2 regions of the Thiomicrorhabdus sp. Kp2 genome follow, and region 2 is predicted to be linked to the other one. Evidence: predicted binding sites of a transcription regulator. Region 2 holds the regulator's gene; the other holds the start of a gene.
The links. The regulator FNR, encoded in region 2, switches genes on or off when oxygen is low (the NO sensors DNR and NnrR bind a similar motif). The targets are predictions, from matches to a motif close to TTGATNTANATCAA.

Region 1: a site for FNR is predicted at 1,801-1,814, ahead of ccoN (cytochrome-c oxidase, cbb3-type subunit I). Genes of this name have one in related genera too.

What each region holds. Positions count from the first base shown of each region.
Region 1 covers NZ_ARWI01000001.1:1,306,521-1,309,945, forward strand. Annotated here, with positions in the region: gene ccoO (cytochrome-c oxidase, cbb3-type subunit II) at 1-134, opposite strand, end outside; gene ccoN (cytochrome-c oxidase, cbb3-type subunit I) at 209-1,639, opposite strand; gene hisB (imidazoleglycerol-phosphate dehydratase HisB) at 2,091-2,678, shown strand; gene hisH (imidazole glycerol phosphate synthase subunit HisH) at 2,679-3,317, shown strand; gene hisA (1-(5-phosphoribosyl)-5-[(5-phosphoribosylamino)methylideneamino]imidazole-4-carboxamide isomerase) at 3,336-3,425, shown strand, end outside.
Region 2 covers NZ_ARWI01000001.1:702,633-706,057, forward strand. Annotated here, with positions in the region: gene pepN (aminopeptidase N) at 1-552, opposite strand, end outside; gene pal (peptidoglycan-associated lipoprotein Pal) at 645-1,184, opposite strand; gene fnr (fumarate/nitrate reduction transcriptional regulator Fnr) at 1,520-2,266, opposite strand; gene A379_RS03385 (PfkB family carbohydrate kinase) at 2,987-3,425, shown strand, end outside.

The sequences.
Region 1 (3,425 bases), 600 kb from region 2:
GACTTGAGATAAAACAACGGAACGATTTCAACGATACCAGCAATCGAAACTGCTAGCGCTGTCGCCAGGAATAAAGCGAAGATATTACGCTCTAAGCCTTCCTGGATATTTTTTGGTGCTTCATTATCTGCCATGAGTTTGTGCTCCTCAACTCATAAATTTTTCAATTTAAGCGGCGTTTTAACAACCGCTTAATCTGACTTACTACTTATGCGTGTGCTTCAACTGTATTTGTCGCTTTAGCATTTGCCATACGAATCGTCATAACAACGTTATATAGCATGATTGCAGCACCAGTGAAGAATAATAACCCACCGAATGCACGCATCGCATAATAAGGGTGCATAGCTGAAACGGATTCAGCAAAAGTATACGCAAGCGTTCCGTACTCATCATAAGCACGCCACATTAGACCTTGCATAATACCTGATACCCACATCGCAACGATATAGAATACCGTACCGATAGTTGCCAACCAGAAATGGAAGTTAATCAACTGCATAGAGTACATTTCAGTATTCCAAAGTTTCATTACCATGTGGTATAGCGCACCAATCGAAACCATTGCAACCCAACCTAACGCACCAGAGTGAACGTGACCAACCGTCCAGTCAGTGTAGTGAGAAAGAGCGTTTACAGTTTTTGCAGCCATTACAGGCCCTTCAAAAGTAGACATTGCATAGAAGGCTAAAGAGATAATCAAGAAACGTAAGATATAATCTGTACGAAGTCTATCCCAAGCACCAGATAGCGTTAACATACCGTTTAATGCACCACCCCATGAAGGAATGATCATAGCCAATGAAATTACTGCACCTAATGAACCTGTCCAATCTGGAAGCGCTGTGTACTGAAGGTGGTGAGCACCTAACCATACATAACCGAACATTAATGCCCAGAAGTGAATTACAGATAAACGGTAAGAGTAAATTGGACGTTGTGCTTGCTTAGGTACAAAGTAGTACATAATTGCAAGGAAACCAGCCGTTAAGAAGAAACCTACCGCATTATGTCCCCACCACCATTGAATCATTGCATCTTGCACACCAGCGAACATAGAGTACGAACGGAACAATGAAACTGGGATAGCTAAACCGTTTACTACATATAAATATGTGATTGCAATCATCATACCCATAAAGAACCAGTTTGAAACATAAACACTCGGGTGTGTCTCTTTATTACGTGAAGCAATCGTCATTACAAAGTTGAACGTATACATTGTCCAAACCAAAGCAATCGCAATCGCTAAAGGCCATTCTTGCTCGTGGTACTCTTTACCTGTTGTCATCCCTAAAGCTAGAGTTACAACTGTTGCTAAAAGACCAATTGTGAACAAAATTGCAGTCCACCAAGCTAAGCCATTGCTCCATAGTTTTACACCATTGGTTCTTTGAACCGTGTAAAACGCAGTCGCCATTAACGTCATACCACCAAATGCAAAGATAACGGTATTCGTATGAATAACACGTAGTCGAGCAAAAGTGATTTCCGCAATATCAAAATTTAACGCAGGCCACGCAAGTTCTGCTGCTGCATAAGTACCCATAAGTGTACCTAACACCAAGAAAACAATTGCACCTACCGCTAAATACTTAACCACGCCATTATCATATTGTGGTTTTACTGTAGTATCCATCAGTCGGATCCCCTTTATAGTCTTAATATTCTGTCTTTATCTATCATTAAATTTTTGCCCCAAAACAAACAAAAACTTAACGGACCATTTTAGATACAGACTCCTCAACACGCATTATACCTGCAACAGGACTGTAACTCAGCCAAAAACGTCTTTAAAACTTAATTCACATCAAGAAATTCAATAGAATCAAGCCTTGAAAAGCGCTTTTATAAACTTAGACACTTAAAAAAATCTTTGGCATTATCCCAAATACACAAGCCTCTTTATACTAAAAAAAATTTATAGGGGTCCTCAGATTATTTTTATACTTCCTGTGTGCTAGGCTTTTATTCACATGTTTAACGGCTAACTTCAACAACTAGATTTCATGTGATTATTAAGACTCAAAGTATCCAATAATATTATTTTCAGTTATCATATTGAACTACTTTATATTAGGAATCATGTTATGCGAACTGCAAGCGTTGAACGCGATACTTTAGAAACTCAAATTCAAATCACTGTCAACTTAGATGGTGACGGTACAGCAACATTTGATACAGGCGTACCTTTTTTTGAACATATGCTAGACCAAATTGCTCGACATGGCATGATAGACATTGACATAAAGGCCAATGGAGATACTCACATTGACGACCATCATACGGTTGAAGATGTAGGCATTACCCTTGGTCAAGCCATAAATAAAGCAGTGGGCGATAAAAAAGGCATCACTCGTTATGGCCACGCTTACGTACCATTAGACGAAGCGCTTTCTCGTGTAGTAATTGATCTATCTGGGAGACCAGGCCTGGTCTTTAATGCCGACTTTACCCGTGAAAAAATTGGAAACTTTGAAACAGAACTAGTCTTTGAATTTTTTCAAGGCTTTGTTAATCATTGCAACGCAACACTACATATTGATTGTTTACGTGGCCATAATTCTCACCACCAAGCCGAAACCATCTTCAAAGCGTTTGGCCGCGCTTTACGCATGGCATTAAGCCAAGATGAGAGAATGGCAGGCAAAATGCCTTCTACCAAAGGCAGTCTATAAATGAACCAGAAGCTAGTTGCCGTTATTGATTATGGCATGGGTAATTTACGCTCTGTTTCCAAAGCGGCTGAACATGTGTCGCCAGAAAACACTCGTATTTTAGTCACCAACAACCCCGACGACATTGCCAATGCTGATGCCGTCATCTTTCCAGGCCAAGGTGCTGCCAAAGCCTGTATGAATGCTTTGCAGAAAACGGGCATGATTCACCCTGTACAACAAGCGGCTAAAGAAAAACCTTTTTTAGGTATCTGTATGGGTCTTCAAGTTCTTATGACCCACAGCGATGAGAACCAAGGCATTCAATGCATGGATGTCATTCCTGGCAATGTTCAGCATTTTGATTTTGAAGAAAACAGCCCTCTAAAAACACCACACATGGGCTGGAACCAGATCCTGCAAACAAAAGAGCACGCGTTATGGCATAACATTCCACAAGACAGTCGCTTCTATTTTGTTCACAGCTACTATGTACAACCAGAACATTCTGACTATATTTGCGGACAAACAACGCACGGAATCACATTTCCATCCGCGTTAAGCCACAATAACTTATTTGCAATTCAAGCCCACCCTGAAAAAAGTGCTGACCACGGCTTACAGCTATTTAAAAACTTTTTACAGTGGAACGGACAATAAATTTTAAAGGTTTAAAAAATGTTATTAATTCCTGCTATCGACTTAAAAGATGGTGAATGCGTACGCCTTCGTCAAGGCATTATGGAAGACGCAACCGTATTTTCAGGT
Region 2 (3,425 bases):
TTTTTTAAAAGGATCTTCCCAAATAGCATAATGTCTATTATCGGCTAACTCACCAGACTCAATTAAATTACCATTAGAAAGTAGCACTGCGTTTTCTGTTTTATCGGCAATGATTTTGGTTGTAAAAAGAGTTAATACATCAGGCCTATCCATAAAATAGGTAATTTTTCTAAAGCCTTCTGCCTCACACTGTGTGCAATAATTACCACTGGTTCGATACAATCCTTCTAAAGCTGTATTCTTTTCAGGAGCTATCTCAGTTTTGATAATTAATTCAAATTCAGATTGGCTTGTTAACGGAATAATTAGGTTTTCTTGAGTTTGCTGACAGAGCTGTATAAGCTCTTCGCCCTCCAGTAAAACGGATAACAATTTAAGGTTTTCACCATCCAGTATCAAATGTGTTTGATTTGATAAATTCTTAACCTGCATTTGATTTATCACTATGGTCTCTGTAGTTTTCAAATCAAAGGTTAAATATAAGGCATTAAATTCAAACTCAGGCGCCTGATAGTCAGACAAATAATGGACAACGGGTGTATCGTTTTTCATGGGTAAACTCAGGTAAATTAAAACAAAAAAGCCTTCCTGACATTATGACAGGAAGGCCTTAAAAATACAGTTTGATTGAATTAAATATTCAATTAGTAAGAAAACTCTGCGCGACGATTTTTTGACCATGCATTTTCATTATGCGCTTCATCAACTGGGTTATCTTCACCAAAACTAATCACTGTAATTCTACTTGGGCTAACGCCTTCTGCAACTAAAGCATTTTGCACAGCCTTAGCACGACGCTCACCTAATGCCAAGTTATATTCACGTGTACCACGCTCATCACAGTAGCCTTTAATTGTTAAAGAAGCATTAGACTCTAATGCCATATAGTCAGCATTCGCCTTAATCAACTGATAATCATCAGGGCGTACATCCGAACGATCAAAGTCAAAATGAACAACTTTACCGTCAATCATTGCTTTAAGTTCCGCTTTTTTAGCCGCTAAATCGGCTGCTGCTTTTTCAGCTGCTGCACGTTTTGCCGCTTCAATATCTGCATCAACTTGAGAAGCTGCAATTTCTTTACTATTATCATCTTCTACATTTTTTGGTGTTGAACTACAACCAATTAATGTTAAACCCAAAAAACCAACCAAAAATAATTGTGAGATATTTTTAAAAGACATTATCTAAATCCTAAAATTTATTAAAAAAGTTAAATTAAATTATATACCGATTCACGTTTAAAAAGCCAATTGTTATAAAAGTAAAAATTTAACAGCTATAAAAACAAACTTTCTAGCAAAAGTTAACGGATTGAATAAAAGCGATATATTACAGAAGAGATATAAAAGACCCCGGCCTATTGACCGGGTAAGCGGGCTACATTATGAAAAACGCAAATCTAATAACCGCGTCTTCATGGAGTAATTACACCACAGCCATTTACAATTCAAATTGATTTAAATCAATAAAAACTTCAAGAATAAACAAGAATAAAAATTAGTTAGTACATTCCCACTTAACCAACTTCTTTGCATACATCGCAACTACTACTGATTCCTGCAATTGTTTTTAATTGAGCCTCATCATAGATGATGACTTCTTTTTTCTTCCAGCTAACAACATGTTCTGAATTAAATCTCGCTAATATACGAGAAACCGTTTCTGGTGTTAAACCTAGATATAATGCAACATCACGATGAAGAATACTCAGACGAAACTCATCATACGCATAACCTCTTCCCTTATACCTCTCAGCCATATTCCAGATAAACTGTGCAACCCTTTGGTCTGCATTTCGTTTGATCAATAACTCTGAATGCATACGTCCATCTTGCATTTTTTTGCTCATCACCATCATGATTTGCTGATTGAGATTAGGAATTTTCATTGATAATTCGTTAAGTTCGCTATAAGGAAGAGTGCAAACACTTGTACTGTCCAGTGCAACAGCATTATATAGATAGTGTTGTTCAACTAAACCATCAAAGCCAACAACATCACCTGGCAAATAAAAGCCATGAACAATTTCTTCACCTGAATCCGAATATGAATAAAGCTTTATCACTCCCGCTCTAATAGCAAAAATTGAGTTAAACTTTTGACCAGCTTCATACAGATGTTGATTCTTTTTTAAAGGTGATTTTCTTTCTACAATATTATCTAAACGATCAATATCAGATTTTAACAATCCCGTGGGAAAGCATATTTTCTGCAGCCCGCAGTTTAAACAGCTGGCATTAAAAGCAGATTTCATTTCATTCATAGTAGCCCTAATGAATTAAGTGTATTTATAGTCGTTATTATTTTTGTTTTTTTTGATTGTATCGTTTTTATTTTATTTGTCATCTTTTTGAAGATAAATTTCATTTTTATTGTGCTTATGCACCTATAAATTTTCATTTATTACAATTATTTTTTTATACCTAAAACTATTGCTTATTTTTTAAGCAATCTAATATTTTGTCGCTACTTTAAAGCACTTAAAGCTTTTTTTATAACTTTACACACAAAGTTATCCACAGGTTTTGTGGAAAAGAAATGAATTATCAACACTCTATAAAATACCACTATAAGCATTACCTATAACCTTTTATATTCAACATGTTACTAAATAAACATAAACCTTTTATTAAGTTGTAAAAACTAAGTCAACATAAAACCTTGTCAAGCTTTTTTTATATTTATTCACCACTGAATTAAAAATACATGTTTTACATCGTTTTTTTGTGCTGTGTTAGAATTTGTTTCATTTTTTAATACTTAAAGAGACCTTTGCACGAATCAACATTTGGAAAAATAGCCAAAACTTCCCTAATTGCTGTTGAAAAACTTGTGAATAGCTCACTATTCACTGTGTTACCCACCTAAATTAGGAAAATTTTGCTCATTTTTCTCTTGCAACATACTCGTGAAAAGCCCTCTTTAAGAGTTAAGTTAAGTTCAATTCAGCCCACATCATCAAATCAATATTATGGAAGAAAGTATGGCAAAAATTTTAGGCGTTGGAAATTCACTACTCGATATTATTTTGACTGTTGAACACCACCCACAAGAGGATGAAGAAATTCGCGCTCAAAATAAGCAAATTTCAACTGGTGGAAACGTTAACAACACTTTATACGTACTCAATCAACATGGACACCAAACAGATATTTGCACATCAATAGCCGCAGATTCTGAAGCAAAACAACTACTGACAGGTCTAACAGAACGTAATATATCAACCGAACATACACAAAAGTTTATCAAAGGCCGTACTCCTACCTCTTTTGTAACACTTAATGCCCAAAACGGTCACAGAACGATTGTTCACTATAGAGATTTGCCTGAAATAACTTTTGATTTTTTTGCCAAAATTGAGATTGAGGAATATGACTGGTTACATTTTGAAGGACGTAACATGCCACAACTCCCTGGCATGA